DNA from 3 places in the Georgenia sp. H159 genome. Region 1 is predicted to be linked to each of the others. Evidence: riboswitches for the same ligand, from Rfam matches in the RefSeq annotation. Region 1 holds a riboswitch; each other region holds the start of a gene.

Region 1 (5,460 bases):
CGAGCACGATGAGTGGGGCGTTGGGTTGGGGGTGCACCGAGCGCAGCCCGTCCTCTTCGGCGATGGCGGTGGGCAGCAGGTAGCCGGTGAAGCCGAGCTGCTCGAGGCCGGGTGAGACGTCGGGGACCTTGACGACGCCGCGGGAGGTGTAGAAGTCGTCCTCGGGCAGGAAGGGGACGGGCTGGGAGAAGGCCACCTGGCCCTGGGCGTCGCGGACGGTGAGGTGGGGGGCGAAGCCGTTGCCGGCGAGGTAGATGTTCGCGCCGGCCGCGTTGATCGGGTAGTTGACCCGGATGGTGTCCTCGTAGCGCTGCCCGTCGGGTTCGGTGACCACGACCCGGGCGGCGAAGTCGCGGGCCTGGGCGTCGACGGTGAACCGGGAGGTGAGCTCGATGAGGCCGAAGGTGAAGGGGGCGAGGTCGTCGCCGGTGACCATGGACCCGGGGGTGAAGGTGTCGTAGTCGACGAGGGAGTTGGCGAAGGTGCGCCCTTCGACGACGACGGCCTGTCCGCGGTAGGCGATCATCTGGGCGGCGCCGAGCGCGACGAGGACCCCGACGAGGGCCAGGTGGAAGACGATGTTGCCGGTCTCGCGGAGGTAGCCGCGTTCGGCGCTGATGCCCTCGGGGGTCACGGCGACCCGGAAGCGGCGACCCAGGGCACGGCGCACCGCGCGGGTCACCTCCTCGGTGGTGGCGGTGGTCGTGTGCGTGTCCCGGACGGGGAAGCGGGTCAGGCGGTGTGGGACGCGGGAGGGTGCCGCGCGTAGCGCGGTGATGTGTGCCTTGGTGCGGGGCAGGATGCAGCCGATGAGGGAGATGAACAGCAGCAGGTAGATGGCGGCGAACCAGGGCGCGGCGTAGATGTCGAGCAGGCCCGCGCGCTCGAGCCAGGTGGCGAGCTGGGGGCGGTCGGCGCGCAGGGTGGCAACGCCGGCGGGGTCCTGGGGGATCTGCGGGATGAACGCGCCGGGGAGGGCGGCCAGCGCGAGCAGCATGAGGAGCAGCAGCGCCACCCGCATGGAGGTGAGTTGGCGCCACGCCCAGCGCAGCCAGCCGCGCACACCGATCCCGGCGGGGGCCGGGGACTGGGGCGGCATGTCCTGCGCCTCGTCCATGGTTCGCAGACCGGCGGGACGGTAAGCCATCACACCGCCCTCACGGAGCCGATGACCGGGGATCTGCACACACTCAGGGACGCTAACCCACCGCCCGGAAAGGCCGGGAATGCCGGTTAAGGTTCGGTTAAGAGGCGCCGGTCACCGCGTGGCGGCCGGCTGTGCTGCGGGGGTCCTCAGCCGATGGCGGCGAGGAGCTCGGTGCAGGCCTGCTCGCAGGCGCGGCAGGCCTCGGCGCAGATGCGGCAGTGCTCGTGGTGCCCGGCGTGGGCCGTGCACTCGTCCCCGCAGGAGCGGCACGCCTGGATGCAGGCCTGGAGCATGGCGCGGGTGAGGTTGGCGTCGTAGCCGGTGTGCCGGGACAGGACCCGGGCGGTGGTGTCGCAGATGTCGGCGCAGTCGAGGTTGGTGCGGATGCACTTGCGCAGCTGGTCGACCATGTCCTCGCTGAGGCAGGCGTCGGCGCAGGCGGTACAGGCCTGGGAGCAGGCCGCCAGGGTGTCCACCACCCGGGCGAGCAGGTCCCGGTCGAGGTTGATCTCGGCGGGGTAGGTGTTCATCATCTCGGCGGTTCTCATGGTCTTGCTCCTTCGTCAGTCGCTATCCCCGCGGACAGTCATGACGGGTGCGGGCTTGCGACGTTACGAGGCTTGCCGTGGCCACGCAGCCGCAGGAACGGGCGATGACGATGAAGGTTTGATGAAGTCTTCCCCCAGGGCCGTTATCGAATCGTGATCCGGGGGTGGGCGTGTGTAGCGTCGCTCCTGCTTCTCGTCCCCCTTCACGGGAAGCCCGCGTGCGGACGCCGAGCCCTGCCACCGCACCGTGGTCCTCGATCGTCCGTGGCAGGGACGGGGAACCCGATGTGGGCCTGCGTGCAGGTCCTTGGGGTGAAGCTCGATGCCTGAGCCGGGTGTGCTCCTACCCGAACCCGACAGCTGACCTCGTAGGCGCCCTGGAGAGGTTTACCCGTGACAACTAGCCACACCCGTGGACGGCACCGCGCCGAGGGCCGTCCCGTCACCGTTTTCTCATCGCTGGGTCCGTGCCTGACGGGTCCGGCCGCGCGCCGTGCCGCGCTTGCCGCGGCCTCCTCCGGCCTGGTGCTGACCATGGCCACCACCACCGCCTCCGCGATGGAGCCGGTCCACCCCGACCCCCCGGTGGTCGAGACCCAGGCGGCGGCGAGCACGCAGGCCAGCGACGCGGTCGGCGAGGTCGCCCACACCGTCGTGTCGGGGGACACCGTGGGGAAGCTGGCGCAGCGCTACGACAGCACCATCTCGGCGATCATCGCGGCCAACGGGCTGAACGCGCAGGCCCTCATCATTGTCGGTGAGGTACTGACGATCCCGCAGGGGCAGGCCGCCGTGGCGGCGACGTCGACGGCGGCCGTCACCGAGCGGGAGACCACGTCGGCGTCACGCTCGGCGCCCCGCGCCGAGGCCGCGCCGGCCAACACGTCGGGCAACGCGGTGCTGGACATCGCCTACCGGTACATCGGCACCCCGTACGTGTGGGGTGGGTCGACCCCGGCGGGCTTTGACTGCTCGGGGTTCACCCAGTACGTGTACGCCCAGGCGGGTATCTCCATCCCGCGGTCCTCGGCGGCGCAGCGCAACGCGGGCACGCAGGTCTCGGCGTCCCAGGCCCAGCCGGGTGACCTGGTGTGGTGGCCCGGGCATGTGGGGATCTACGTGGGTGGGGGGCAGTACATCGCGGCCTTCAGCCCGGGTAACCCGCTGTCGGTGCGTGACATCTACAAGCCCAACCCGACGTTCATCCGGGTGGGCTGAGCACCGCGCCACGAGTGGTCCGCAGCCGGCACTGGCTGCGGACCACCACTCGTTTCTCCGTGGCGGGCCCGACACATTCACCGTGCCGACAGTTCCCCGCCCCGAAGGCGTCGTCTGGCTGACGGCTCTCGGCGCGGTGTCGCACCGCCCTCCTGCCCAGATCCACCGGTTTGAGCAGGTCGGCGATCACGAGGCTTTACATCGGTCCCTTGCGCGCACCGTCCCGTCTCGCTCATCAGGCACGGCCCGTCCGGTAGCACCTATCCGCCCCTGACTTCGTCGCGGTTGCTCCGACCCACCCCTGACGAAGCGGTCGACGTCTCTTACCTACCATCGGCAACGCCGGTGCCTGGTGGCGCGCTACATCGATCGTTAATCATTCCTTTGCCGAAATCCTCCACCAGGTGGAGGACGTTGTGGTCATGACGGCAGTCGCACACTCGGCAGCGGTCGACCCCGTGTCGGCGGCACAGCTTGACGTGGCACGTGAGAAGCCCCGCAGGACGGTATGGACGGTCATCACCGGGACGGTCGGTGGCGTGGTCGGGCTGGCACCCCACCTCCTGCACCACGCGGGTCCTCTTGTGGGCACCGCCCTGGTGGCCGGTGCGGGCGGTACGGCCCTCTTCGGGTTTCTGGGGCTGGTCGCGTCGGTGCCGATGCTCGTCAAGCTCAAGCGTCGCTTCGCCAGCTGGTGGGCGCCTGTGATCGCGTTGGCGCTGTTCGGGGGCATGTTCGCACTGTCCTCGTTCGTCATCGGCCCGCAGATCAGTGCGTCGTTCGAGCCGGCGGCACCCGAAGTCACCGACTCCGTCGACCACGACGTTCACCACGAACCGTGAGGACGGGCCGCCCGGAGCCCGACGTCGCTTCGGCTCGTGAACTGTCCGACGTCGGCGCACCGGTTGGCCCCGCTGCCTCGGGGCCGACCGGGTCCGGTCCGGGGCGGAGGCCGTCCATCGGCATGCGCGCCGTCGGTGTCGTCGGAGAGGTGATGCTGACGCTCGGTGTCCTGGTCGCCCTGTTCGTCGTGTGGCAGCTGTGGTGGACAGATGTCGTCGCCGGACAGCAGCAGGAGGCGACGGTCGAGCAGTTTCGGGCCAGTATCGGCGGCGCGACGGGGCGTGAGACACAACCCGACCGTTCCGTTGCCCCGGAGAACCCGACGCCGAGCGATCAGCCTCCGCCGGCCGTGACGCCTCCCGGCGCGACGGACGTCTTCGGCATCGTCTACGTGCCGAGGTGGGGGGAGGACTACGCGGTTCCCGTCGCCGAGGGGGTCGACGTGGCCACCGTCTTGAACGAGGGCAACATCGGTCACTACCCAGAGACCGCGATGCCCGGCGGGGTCGGCAACTTCGCCACCGCTGCACACCGGCAGAGCTTCGGCGCTGCCTACCGTCACGTCGAGGAGCTTCGACCCGGGGACCCCATCGTCGTGGAGACCGCAGAGGGGTGGTTCGTCTACCGCGTCACCGAGGACTACATCGTGACCCCGGACCGTGTCGATGTCGTCGCCCCGGTGCCAGGGCAGCCCGGGGTGGAACCGACCAGACGTCTCATCACGTTGACGACGTGCCACCCGCTCTACTCCGCCGCGCAGCGCTGGATCACCCACGGAGAGCTCACCGAGTGGTACCCCCGCGCGGGCGGGGCACCTGCACAGCTCATGGAGGAACCCTGATGTACGCCGCGATCTGGAGGACGCTGCCCGGGCCGCGCTGGCTCAAGGCGATCGAGGCGGTGCTTCTCTCCGTGGTTGCCGTGGCGGCGCTCTTCACCTGGGTCTTCCCCTCCATCGCGGACGACATCGGGCTCTTCACCAACACGGTCGGGTGACCACACCGGTGCCCGTGCCGCAGGACGCGTCGACAGCGGACCACGTCGCGGTCCTTATAGTCGTGATCGCCGACCACTCTCCCAGGAGCGATGTGACCCCATCCCGCCTTGTCCCCCGTGGTGCTCCGGTGCTCGCCGCCACGGCTGTGATCGTTGGACTGCCGAGCCCCGCGGCCGCCCACCAGGAGTGGTTCGTGAGCGACCCGGACGCGTATCCGGTCGACCTCTCGGCGCTCTTGCGACCGGGAGTCCTGGTCGGCGTGACGGTCGCCGTGCTCGTGGCGGTCGGCTGGCGCGTGCTCGCCGCCCGGTTGCCGGTTCCCGAGCTGCGCGCTCTCACGCCGACGCGCCACCTTTCAGGGCTGGTCCCGTGGGTGCCGCGTCTGTTGGCCGCGCACCTGGGCGTGAGCCTCCTCGTGCTTGCCTTCGACCGCGCGATCCTCGACCCCGGCATTCACGTGCCAGATGACGTCGGGGGGACTCTCCTGCTCGTGCCGCAGGCCGTCGTGGGTGTCCTCCTCGTGGCCGGCGTGCTCGTCCGCCCGGCGGCCGTCGCGATCGTGCTGGCCGGGCCACTTGTGGCCGTGCTCCACGGCCCGGAGGTCCTGGCAACGCTGGCCGTCTTGGTCGGCATCGCGGTGTTCCTGTTCATCCTTCCGCCGCGTCTGAGGGATGGCGGTCGGCGGGACATGGACGCGGCCGCGCTGC
Region 2 (5,460 bases), on a different contig from region 1:
CCGCGGCGAGGACGCCGACCGGGACCGAGACGAGCACGGCGACCAGGAAGGCTCCCAGGCTCAGCGGCACCGTGACCGGCAGCCGGTCGGCGACGAGCTCGCCGACCGGCTGCCGGGAGACGAACGAGGTGCCCGCGTCGCCGCCCAGGAGGCCGGTGACCCACTGCTGGTACTGGACCAGGACGGGCTGGTCGGTGCCGAGCTGGCGGCGCAGGGTCTGGAGCTGCTCCGCCGTCGTCCCGACCCCGAGCGAGGTCCCCGCGCTGTCGCCCGGCAGCAGCCGCAGGATCACGAAGATCACCAGGCTGGCGAGCAGCAGCGAGGCGGCGAGGACCGCCACGCGCAGCGCGAGGTAACGGAGCACGCTCAGGGCTCCCGGGTGATGTCCGCGACGTAGAAGCTCTCGGTGGCCTGGTCGACCGGGTAGCCGGTGACACCCGCCGCGGCCACCCGGATCTGCGGCTCGAGGTAGAGCCACGCCGACGCGGCGTCCTGGGCCATGAGCTCGTTGGCCTCGCGCAGCAGCGCGGTCTGCTCCTCGTCGCTGCCCGCGGCCTCGGAGGCCGCGACGAGCTCCTGGAACTCCGCGCTGTCGTAGCCCCAGTAGAACTCGGGGTTCGCGTACCAGAAGACGTCGCGCGGGTTGACGTGCCCCATCAGCGTCGTCTCGAAGTCGTGGTCGGTGTAGATGCGCTGGTACCAGGTCGCGTCGTCGATCGGGTTGAGCTCGAGGGTGACGCCCACGTCCGCGAGGTCGCTCTGGAGCAGCTGGGCGATCGTCGCCTCGGTGTCACCCGCGACGTAGTCCAGCGTGATGGTCAGGTCCTCGGCGCCCGCCTCGGCCAGCAGCTCACGCGCGCTCTCCGGGTCGTGGGCGTGCACGTCCGACAGGTCGGTGAACCACGGGTCGGTCGGGGGGACCATGGAGCCGATGACCTGCCCGCGGCCCGCCCAGACGGCGTCGAGGACGGCGTCGCGGTCGACGGCGCGGTACAGGCCCTGGCGGACCCGGACGTCGTCGAAGGGCGCCTCGTCGTCGTTGAAGGCCCACAGCCACTTCGTCGTCGAGGTGCCCTCACTGATGGTGAACCCGGGGTTGCCCTCGAACTGCGCGAGCTGGTCGGGGGAGTCCTCCGCGATGACGAGGTCGAGACCGCCGGTCGCCAGCGCGTTGTTCATCGCGGTGGTGTCGGTGAAGAACTGGAAGGTGGCGCCCGGGTTGCTCGCCGGCTCGCCCCAGTAGTCGTCGTACCGCTCGATCGTCAGGTGGTCGCCCTGCGTCCACTCGACGAACCGGTAGGGCCCGGTGCCGTTGTCCGCGGTGTGCTCGGTGTCCCCCTCCTTGACGATCGTCTCGCCGGCGAGGTGGAAGATGAGGGAGCGGGACGGGCGCGAGAGCACGACCTCGAGGGTGTGGTCGTCGGGAGCGGTGATCTCCTCCATGACGCTGAGGTCCGACTTGCGGGCGGCGACCGACTCCTCGGAGATGATCTCGCTCAGGGACCACACCGCGTCGGCGGAGGTGAAGGGGGTGCCGTCGTGGAAGGTGACGTCCTCGCGCAGGTCGAAGGTGTAGGTGAGGCCGTCCTCGCTCACCTCCCAGCTCTCGGCGAGCGCGGGGATGATCTCGCCGTCGACGTCGATGGCCGCCAGGCCCTCGTAGACGTTGCGGGTCATCGTCTGTCGGACGCCGGAGCTGCCGCCGACGTTGCGCTGCAAGCCGGTGGGCTCGTTGGTCGAGCCGATGATGACCTCTGTCTCGGCGGCAGTCGTGCTGCCGCTGCCGCCGCCGCTGTCGCCACCGTCACCACCGGAGCAGGCGGCCAGCGCGAGCGCGGAGACGGCGGTCAGGGCCAGCACCCGCGATGGGGTCTTCGTCATGGGGGACCTTTCGTCGAGGCCCGGGCCGGCGGCGGACGGGCCCACGTCGAGCCCGGCGACACGTCCGACGCTCCGGGCCGAGGGGATCGTTCGGCTCAGGAGCAGGTCGGACAACACACGACGGACGCACGGCAGCCGGGACGAGCCGGGGCAGGGGTGCGGTCGGTCATGGTTGTGCCATTCTCCCACAGCGTCGCCGGGCGGTCGCTGTGCCGAGTGCCACTGCGCAGGACGCCACGCCGGGGACCGGACGTGCGCCGCCGGGCGTCCTATCCTCGGTGCAGGAGCCGAGAGATGGGCAGCGACGCATGAGTGACCTGATCGACACCACCGAGATGTACCTCAAGACGGTCTACGAGCTTGAGGAGGAGGGGGTGGTGCCCATGCGTGCCCGCATCGCCGAACGCCTCGGGCACTCCGGACCGACGGTGTCGCAGACGGTGGCCCGGATGGAGCGTGACGGCCTGCTCCACCTCGAGGAGGGACGCCGCATCGCGCTGTCCGAGGCGGGGCGGGAGAAGGCGACCCAGGTCATGCGCAAGCACCGGCTCGCCGAGCGCCTCCTCATCGACGTCATCGGGCTGGACTGGGAGTACGTCCACGAGGAGGCCTGCCGCTGGGAGCACGTGATGAGCGAGCAGGTGGAGCACCGGCTCGTCGCGCTGCTCGACCACCCCCACCACGACCCGTACGGCAACCCGATCCCGGGGCTTGCGCAGCTCGGGGAGCACACCCGCGCCCCCGCCGAGCCCACGCTCCGGGCGCTGGCCTCCCTCGCCGGTACCGACGACGGTGACGTCGTCCTCCGGCGCATCGGCGAGCCGCTCCAGGTTGACGTCGAGCTCCTCGCCCGCTTCGCCGAGGCCGGGGTGCGGCCCGGCGTGCGGCTGCAGCTGCAGCGCGGTGTCGGCATCGTCTCACTCCGTGCCGAGGGCTCCGAGCTGGTGCTCGACGTGCCGGAGGACGTGACCCGCCACCTCTTCGTCGAGGTCTGAGAGTCGCGGAAATCCGGGCTTCTTGTTGCTCCACGGACGTGAGTCGCGACACGCTTCCCACATCGTCGTAACCGGAACGTGACATTTGACCGAGGGCTCGGGTAGTGTCCGACTCGCTCCTCGCACCCCTCCAGTGATGAGCCCTCGGACGGAGCCCAACCCTGCCGCCGTCCCGAGGTTCCCTTTGAGAATGTCCGTCGGCAGGGGCGGGGGAACCAAGTAGTGGCGGTCGGCCCAGGTCGGCCCCTAGGGGTGAAGCCCGTCCGAGAGGACGGGCCGGGTGATCTCCCATCCGAACCCGACAGCTCACCTCGTCGGCAGCAGGAGAGGTAACACGTGACCGTGACCACAACCGGGGCTCGCCACCGCGCGGCATGCCGCCCCACCACGCCACTGACAGCGTTCGGACAGGCCGTCACTGGCCCGGCAGCCCGTCGCGGCATGCTCGTCGCCGCGTCCTCGGGCCTCGCCCTCACCATGGCGGCCAGCACGGCAGTCGCCGCGCCGGAGGGCTCCTCCCTCCCGCAGGTGGACGTCTCGGCGCTCTCGAACCAGGCGCGCACCGCGCTGACGGTCAACCCCACCGTGTCGGTCCCCGCCGACGTCGAGTACTCCGTCGCTGACTTCGCCGTCGAGGCGATCCCGCCCAAGACCATCCACGCCGAGGACGCCGACCCGGTCGCCGAGCGCATCGCGGCCGACGAGGCCGCCCGGCAGGCAGAGGCGGAGGCCGAGGCGCAGGCGCTGGCCGCCGCCCGCACCGCCGAGTCCGCCTCCCGCACGCGGACGTCCTCCGCCCAGGCCGGCACGACCGCGACCGCTACCGCTGCCGCAGAGACGGCGCCCGCTCCCGCGGCCGCCCCCGCCCCGGCCGCCTCCGGCAACGCGATCGTCGACATCGCCTTCCGCTACGTCGGCACCCCGTACGTGTGGGGTGGCGCCACCCCGGGCGGGTTCGACTGCTCCGGTTTCACGTCCTACGTGTACGCCCAGGCCGGGATCAGCATCCCGCGCAGCTCCAGCGCCCAGCGCAACGCGGGCACCGTCGTCTCCGCCGCCCAGGCGAGCGCCGGTGACCTCGTGTGGTGGCCCGGACACGTCGGCATCTACCTCGGTAACGGCCAGTACATCGCGGCGCACAGCCCCGGCAACCCGCTGTCGGCGCGCGCGATCTACAAGTCCAACCCGACCTTCATCCGGGTGGGCTGACAGCCGCACGCTCCGCCCGACGGGCCCGCACCGCCACGGTGCGGGCCCGTCGGACGTTCGAACCGCCGACACGGGTGTCGGCACGGAGCACAATGGGGAGCAACGGCTCCCGAGCTTGGAGGGTGACATGCCCCGCGAGAACGTCGTCATCGTCGGTGTGGACGGCTCCGAGACCAGCAACGCGGCCCTCGACTGGGCGGCGGCGGAGGCACGACGCCTCGGCTGGCGCCTGCACGTCGTCTGTGCGTACGCCGTCCCCGCGTTCACCGTCGCCTCGCTCGACGGCGGCTTCGCCGCCGTCGACGACTCGGCCATCCAGGCCGGGGCGCAGGCCGTGCTCGAGGAGGCCGTCGAGCGCGTGGGCGGCGACCTCGAGGTCACCTCCGCACTCGAGCTCGGTGACCCCGCCGGGGTGCTCGTCGAGCTCTCCCGCCAGGCGGGGCTCGCCGTCGTCGGCACTCGCGGCGGCGGTGGGTTCGCCGACCGTCTCCTCGGCACGGTGTCCTCCTCCCTGCCCGCGCACGCGCACTGCCCGACCGTCGTGGTTCCCCGCACCGAGGACGGTCAGCCGCCCTTCACGCCGGTTCGCCGCGTCGTCGTCGGTGTCGACGGCTCGGAGTCCGCCACCATCGCGCTGCGCCGAGCGGTGGACGAGGCAGCCGCGTGGGACGCCCACCTCACCGCCGTCGCCGCGGTGCCGATCGGCGGGGGAGCCGGGTCGCTCGCCTGGCTGCCGGCCGCCGTCGACCGGGACGACGTGCTCGCCGACGTCAAGGTCGGGCTCTCGGTGGCGGTCGAGCGCGCCGTCGCCGGTCGGGAGGTCCGCGTCAGCCAGCACGCCCTCGACGGCAACGCGGCGGCACTGCTCGCGGAGTTCTCCACCGCCGTCGACCTCGTCGTCGTCGGGTCCCGCGGGCGCGGCGGCTTCGCCGGGCTGCTCATGGGCTCGACCAGCCAGGCGGTCCTCCACCACGCCGTCTGCCCCGTCATGGTCGTCCCCGCTCGCTCCGCCGAGGAGGAGACCCGCGGTCCTGCCGACGTCCCCTGGCGCCGCCGCTGAGGGCTCCGCGCCTCCGCACCCCCCGCCGAGCCCCGGATCGTGTGCACGCTCGGCGCGCCCCGCGCCGCTGCGCGTCGTCAGGCGTCGCGGCTGCCTAGGCTGTGCCCACACACCGACGAAAGGGGCACACGTGCGGCCACCCCGCCATGCCACGCCCCGGCACTACCTCATGTGCCGGCCGACGTACTTCACCGTGAGCTACGAGATCAACCCCTGGATGCACACGGCGGTGCCCACCGATACCGACCTGGCCGTCGCCCAGTGGCAGGAGCTCCACGACACCTACGTCCGGCTCGGCCACCGGGTCGAGCTCAT
Region 3 (5,460 bases), on a different contig from region 1:
TGCTCACGGCGGCCGCCCTGGCCACCGTCGTGGCCTTGAGCGGCTGTGCCGCCACCGCCCAGACCGACGCGGGACAAGACTCCGGCGCCGGCTACATCGCCGGAGACGGGTCCCTGGCGACCTGGGAGCCGCAGCAGCGCGACGGCGCCATCGAGCTCATCGGTCAGACCTACGACAGCGAGGAGGTCGACCTGAGCCAGTGGCGCGGGGAGGTGGTGGTGGTCAACTTCTGGTATGCCGCCTGCCCGCCGTGCCGCGCCGAGGCCGGGGACCTGCGGGCCATCCACGAGGACTACACCCCCCAGGGGGTGCAGCTGCTCGGGGTCAACCCCCGCGACGACGCCGCCACCGCCCAGGCCTTCGAGCGCACCTTCCAGGTCCCCTACCCCTCCATCCACGACCAAGGAGCCGCCGCCGTGGCCGCCTTCCAAGGACTCGTGCCACTCCAGGCCATGCCCACCACCGTGGTCCTGGACCGCCAGGGCCGGGTCGCCGCCCGCATCATGGGCCAGATCGACCCCACCACGCTGCGCGGCCTCATCGACGACACCCTCGCCGAGACGGCCTGAGCGATGGACCAGCTCGGCTCCTTCTTCGCCAGCACCGTGCTCACCGGCCCCATGCTCGCCGCGCTCCCCGTGGCCGCGATCGCCGGATTTATCTCCTTCGCCTCCCCGTGCGTGTTGCCCCTGCTGCCTGGGTACGTCGGCTACCTCAGCGGCATGGCCGGGGCCACCACCCCCGGCGCCCGCCTGCCTGGCGGGCAGCAGACCAAGGTCCGTGACGGGCGGCTCCTGGCCGGGGTACTGCTCTTCGTCGCCGGCTTCACCGCCGTGTTCGTCCTGCTCGGCGTCATCTTCGCCTGGCTCGGGATCCTGCTCGCCCCCTGGCTCGACCTCACCACCCGCATCCTCGGCGCGCTGGTCGTGCTCATGGGCCTGGCCTTCATGGGCTACGTCCCACTCATGCAACGCGACCGCCGCCTGCACCTGACCCCCCGGCAGGGCCTGTGGGGAGCGCCGCTCCTCGGTGTCGTGTTCGGGCTGGGCTGGGCGCCCTGCATGGGCCCCACCCTGGCCGCGGTCCTCAGCCTCGCCTTCAGCGAGGCCGATCCCGCCCGCGGCGGGGTCCTCGTGTTCGCCTACAGCCTCGGCCTCGGTGTCCCGTTCGTCGCCGGGGCGATGCTGCTGTCCCGCTCGACCCGCGCACTGGGCTTCCTGCGCCGCCACCGCCGCGCCTTCCAACGCCTCGGCGGCGGGCTGCTCGTCCTGCTCGGACTCGCGATGGTCACCGGGCTGTGGATCTGGGTGTCGGGCTACCTGCAGGGCCTCGTCGCCAACTTCCAGACCCTCGTCTGACCCGGGCCGGTGGTGGCCCGCAGCCAGCTGCGGGCCACCACCGCTGCTCAGCCCACCCGGATGAACGTCGGGTTGGCCTTGTAGATGTCACGCACCGACAGCGGGTTACCCGGGCTGAAGGCCGCGATGTACTGCCCCCCACCCACGTAGATCCCCACATGCCCGGGCCACCACACCAGGTCACCCGGCTGGGCCTGGGACGCCGAGACCTGCGTGCCCGCGTTGCGCTGCGCCGCCGAGGACCGCGGGATGGAGATGCCCGCCTGGGCGTAGACGTACTGGGTGAACCCCGAGCAGTCAAAGCCCGCCGGGGTCGACCCGCCCCACACGTAAGGGGTGCCGACGTACCGGTAGGCGATGTCAAGGACAGCATTGCCCGACGTGTTGGCCGGCGGGGCCTCGCTGCGGGAAGCCGAGCGCGAGGCCGAAGCAGCCTCCCGCTCAGTGACCGCCGTCGACGTCGTCGCCGACACGCTCGCCTGCCCCTGGGGGATCGTCAGCACCTCACCGACACGGATCAGCGCCTGCGCGTTCAGACCGTTGGCGGTGACGATCGCCGAGATCGTACTGTCGTAGCGCTGCGCCAGCTTCCACACGGTGTCACCGGAGACGACGGTGTGGGTGACCTCCGCGGTCTCGGTACCACTGGCCTGCGCACTCGCCGTCGGGGTATCGCTGGCCTGGGTGCCGACCACCGGCGGGTCGGGGTGGACCGGCTCCATCGCAGAGGCGGTGGTCGTGGCCATGGTCAGCACCAAACCGGAGGAAGCCGCGGCAAGCGCGGCACGACGCGCGGCCGGACCCTTCAAGCACGGACCCAGTGATGAGAAAACGGTAACGGGACGGCCCTCGGCACGGTGCCGACCACGGGTGTGGCTAGATGTCACGGGTAAACCTCTCCAGGGCGCCTACGAGGTCAGCTGTCGGGTTCGGGTAGGAGCACACCCGGCTCAGGCATCGAGCTTCACCCCAAGGACCTGCACGCAGGCCCACATCGGGTTCCCCGTCCCTGCCACGGACGATCGAGGACCACAGTGCGGTGGCAGGGCTCGGCGTCCGCACGTGAGCTTCTGCGATGAAGGGGGCAAGAAGCAGAAGCGACGCTACACACGCCAACCCCAGGATCACGGTTCGATAACGGCCCTACGGGAAGAGTTCATCAAACCTTCATCAACATCACGACTCCTGCCCAGGCACCCCCCGGGCACCCCGCGTAACGTCGCAAGCCCGCACCGACACGGGGCAAGCAATCAGAGATGGAGGAAGACAATGAGAACCGCGGAGATGATCACCACCCACCCCGGCGAGATCGGCCTCGACGTCGACCCGCTCGCGCGGGCGATCGAGGCCCTGGTGGCGTGTTCCCAGGCCTGTACCGCCTGCGCGGACGCCTGCCTCAGCGAGGACATGGTCGACCAGCTGCGCAAGTGCATCCGGACCAACCTCGACTGCGCCGATATCTGCGACACCACAGCCCGCGTGCTGTCCCGGCACACCGGCTATGACGCCAACCTCACCCGCGCCCTGCTCCAGGCCTGCATCCAGGCATGTCGCTCCTGCGGGGATGAGTGCGCTGCCCATGCCGGCCACCATGAGCACTGCCGCATCTGCGCCGAGGCCTGCCGTGCCTGCGAGCAGGCCTGCACCGAGCTCCTCGCCACCATCGGCTGACGACGCCCGCACCACAGCCCCGACCGTCGCGTCGCCACACCGAAACCGACGCATCTTAATCAAACCTTAACCGGCATTCCCGGTCTTTCAGGACGGTGGGTTAGCGTCCCCGTGTGTGCACGGGTCCCCGGTCGTCGGCTTACGTGAGGACTGTGTGATGGCTTACCGTCCCGCCGGTCTGCGAACCATGGACGAGGCGCAGGACATGCCGCCCCAGTCCCCGGCCCCCGCCGGGATCGGTGTGCGCGGCTGGCTGCGCTGGGCCTGGCGCCAGCTCACCTCCATGCGGGTGGCGCTGCTGCTGCTCATGCTGCTCGCCCTGGCCGCGCTGCCCGGCGCGTTCATCCCGCAGATCCCCCAGGACCCCGCCGGCGTGGCCACCCTGCGCGCCGACCGGCCCCAGCTCGCCACCTGGCTCGAGCGCCTTGGCCTGCTCGACATCTACGCCGCGCCCTGGTTCGCCGCCATCTACCTGCTGCTGTTCATCTCCCTCATCGGCTGCATCCTGCCCCGCACCAAGGCCCACATCACCGCGCTACGCGCGGCACCCTCCCGTGTCCCGCGCCGCCTGACCCGCTTCCCCGTCCGGGACACGCACACGACCACCGCCACCACCGAGGAGGTGACCGGGGCGGTCCGCTCGGCGCTGGGCCGCCGCTTCCGGGTGGCCGTGACCGCGGAAGGGATCAGCGCCGAACGTGGCTACCTGCGCGAGACCGGCAACATCGTCTTCCACCTGTCCCTGATCGGGGTGCTCGTCGCCCTGGGTGCCGCGCAGCTGGTCGCCTACCGCGGACAGGCCGTCGTCGTCGAAGGCCGCACCTTCGCCAACTCCCTCGTCGACTACGACACCTTCACCCCCGGGTCCATGGTCACCGGCGCCGACCTCGAGCCCTTCACCTTCTCCCTGACCGAGCTCACCTCCCGGTTCACCGTCGACGCCCAGGCCCGCGACTTCGCCGCCCGGGTCACGGTCACCGAGCCTGACGGCCGGCGCTACGAGGACACCATCCGGGTCAACTACCCGATCACCGCAGCCGGCGCGAACATCTACCTGGCCGGCAACGGCTTCGCCCCCCACCTGACCGTGCGTGACGCCGAGGGGCAGGTGGCGTTCTCCCAGCCGGTGCCCTTCCTGCCCGAGGACGACTTCTACACCTCCCGCGGCGTGGTCAAGGTCCCCGACGTCTCCCCCGGCCTGGACCAGCTCGGCTTCACCGGCTACCTGCTGCCCACTGCCATGTCCGAGGAGGACGGGCTGCGCTCGGTGCACCCCCAACCCAACGCGCCGCTCATCGTCCTGGACCTCTACACCGGTGACCTCGGCCTGGACCAGGGCATCCCGCAGAACGTCTACGAGCTCGACACCGAGGACATGACCCAGGTGATGGACGGGGAGCAGGAGGTCAAGATCCTGCTCGCACCCGGCGAGGAGGTCGAGCTGCCCGACGGGCTGGGCACGATCTCCTTCGAGTCCCTGCCCCGTTTCGCGGCCATCGACCTGCGCTACGACCCCACCCTGACCCTCCTGCTGGTCTCCTCCCTCGCGGCCATGGCCGGCCTGTCCGCCTCACTGTTCGCCCCCCGCCGCCGGCTGTGGGTCAAGACCACCCCGAACGGCACCGGCCACACCCTCGTCGAGGCCGCCGCCCTGGCCCGCGGCGACGACCCCGGCCTCGAGCGCGAGCTCGAGCGCGTCATGACCGCGGTTCGGGCCGCCACCCCCACCGCCCCGGAGGACACGTGAACGACCTCGGCCAGCTCAGCCTGCTGGTGATCTACGGCGCCATGGCCGCCTACGCCCTCGCCATGATCGCATTCGGCATCGACCTGTCCGCGCTGCGCGACCGCGGCCCCGCAGGCCGGCCCCGCCGAGCCGCCCGCACCGCGATGACCACGACGACCGCCGGCCTGGCCCTGCACGCCACTGGCGTGGTCACCCGCGGTATCGCCGCCGGGCGGGTGCCCTGGGCGAACATGTACGAGTTCACCCTCGTCTTCACCCTCGTCGCGGTCGGCACGTTCCTGGCCATCCAGCGTTGGCGCGACCTGCGCTACCTCGGCGCAATGGTCATCACGCCCACGCTGCTCGCCCTCGGGCTAGCGGTGTCCGTGTTCTACGTCAAGGCCGACGGCGTCAGTCCCGCCCTGGACCACTACTGGCTCGTCATCCACGTCTCCGTCGCAACGATGGCGATCGGCGTCTTCGCCGTGGCCGCCGTACTGTCGGTGGTCCAGCTGGTCAAGCAGCGCGGGGAGCAGACCGCCCTGGAGAGCCACAAGCAGCGTGAGCCCGCCGTCGCCCGCGCCGGCGGGCTCACCGGGACAAGCGGCGCCGCAACCTCCGGTGACCACGCCGAAACAGCGGACCGCGGGTTCTGGGGGCGGCTGGCTGACGTGCTCCCGGGCTCCGGCGAGCTCGAGCGCTACG

What was found. A riboswitch is a leader RNA that binds a small molecule or an ion and turns the genes downstream of it on or off. The one in region 1 is predicted to bind cyclic di-AMP.
Region 2: another riboswitch for cyclic di-AMP. It lies ahead of VR894_RS06685 (C40 family peptidase); the one in region 1 lies ahead of VR894_RS18265 (C40 family peptidase).
Region 3: another riboswitch for cyclic di-AMP. It lies ahead of VR894_RS17725 (C40 family peptidase); the one in region 1 lies ahead of VR894_RS18265 (C40 family peptidase).

Annotation. Positions count from the first base shown of each region.
Region 1 is NZ_JAYDZY010000018.1:41,121-46,580, reverse strand. It holds gene resB (cytochrome c biogenesis protein ResB) at 1-1,147, opposite strand, end outside; gene VR894_RS18270 (four-helix bundle copper-binding protein) at 1,294-1,695, opposite strand; cyclic di-AMP (ydaO/yuaA leader) riboswitch at 1,911-2,085, shown strand; gene VR894_RS18265 (C40 family peptidase) at 2,230-2,913, shown strand; gene VR894_RS18260 (hypothetical protein) at 3,336-3,755, shown strand; gene VR894_RS18255 (class E sortase) at 3,797-4,597, shown strand; gene VR894_RS18250 (hypothetical protein) at 4,597-4,752, shown strand; gene VR894_RS18245 (hypothetical protein) at 4,947-5,460, shown strand, end outside.
Region 2 is NZ_JAYDZY010000004.1:54,660-60,119, forward strand. It holds gene VR894_RS06670 (ABC transporter permease) at 1-364, opposite strand, end outside; gene VR894_RS06675 (ABC transporter substrate-binding protein) at 367-1,881, opposite strand; gene VR894_RS06680 (metal-dependent transcriptional regulator) at 2,190-2,876, shown strand; cyclic di-AMP (ydaO/yuaA leader) riboswitch at 3,058-3,210, shown strand; gene VR894_RS06685 (C40 family peptidase) at 3,318-4,085, shown strand; gene VR894_RS06690 (universal stress protein) at 4,213-5,145, shown strand; gene ddaH (dimethylargininase) at 5,276-5,460, shown strand, end outside.
Region 3 is NZ_JAYDZY010000017.1:1,177-6,636, reverse strand. It holds gene VR894_RS17735 (TlpA disulfide reductase family protein) at 1-569, shown strand, start outside; gene VR894_RS17730 (cytochrome c biogenesis CcdA family protein) at 573-1,358, shown strand; gene VR894_RS17725 (C40 family peptidase) at 1,406-2,104, opposite strand; cyclic di-AMP (ydaO/yuaA leader) riboswitch at 2,249-2,423, opposite strand; gene VR894_RS17720 (four-helix bundle copper-binding protein) at 2,628-3,029, shown strand; gene resB (cytochrome c biogenesis protein ResB) at 3,187-4,776, shown strand; gene ccsB (c-type cytochrome biogenesis protein CcsB) at 4,773-5,460, shown strand, end outside.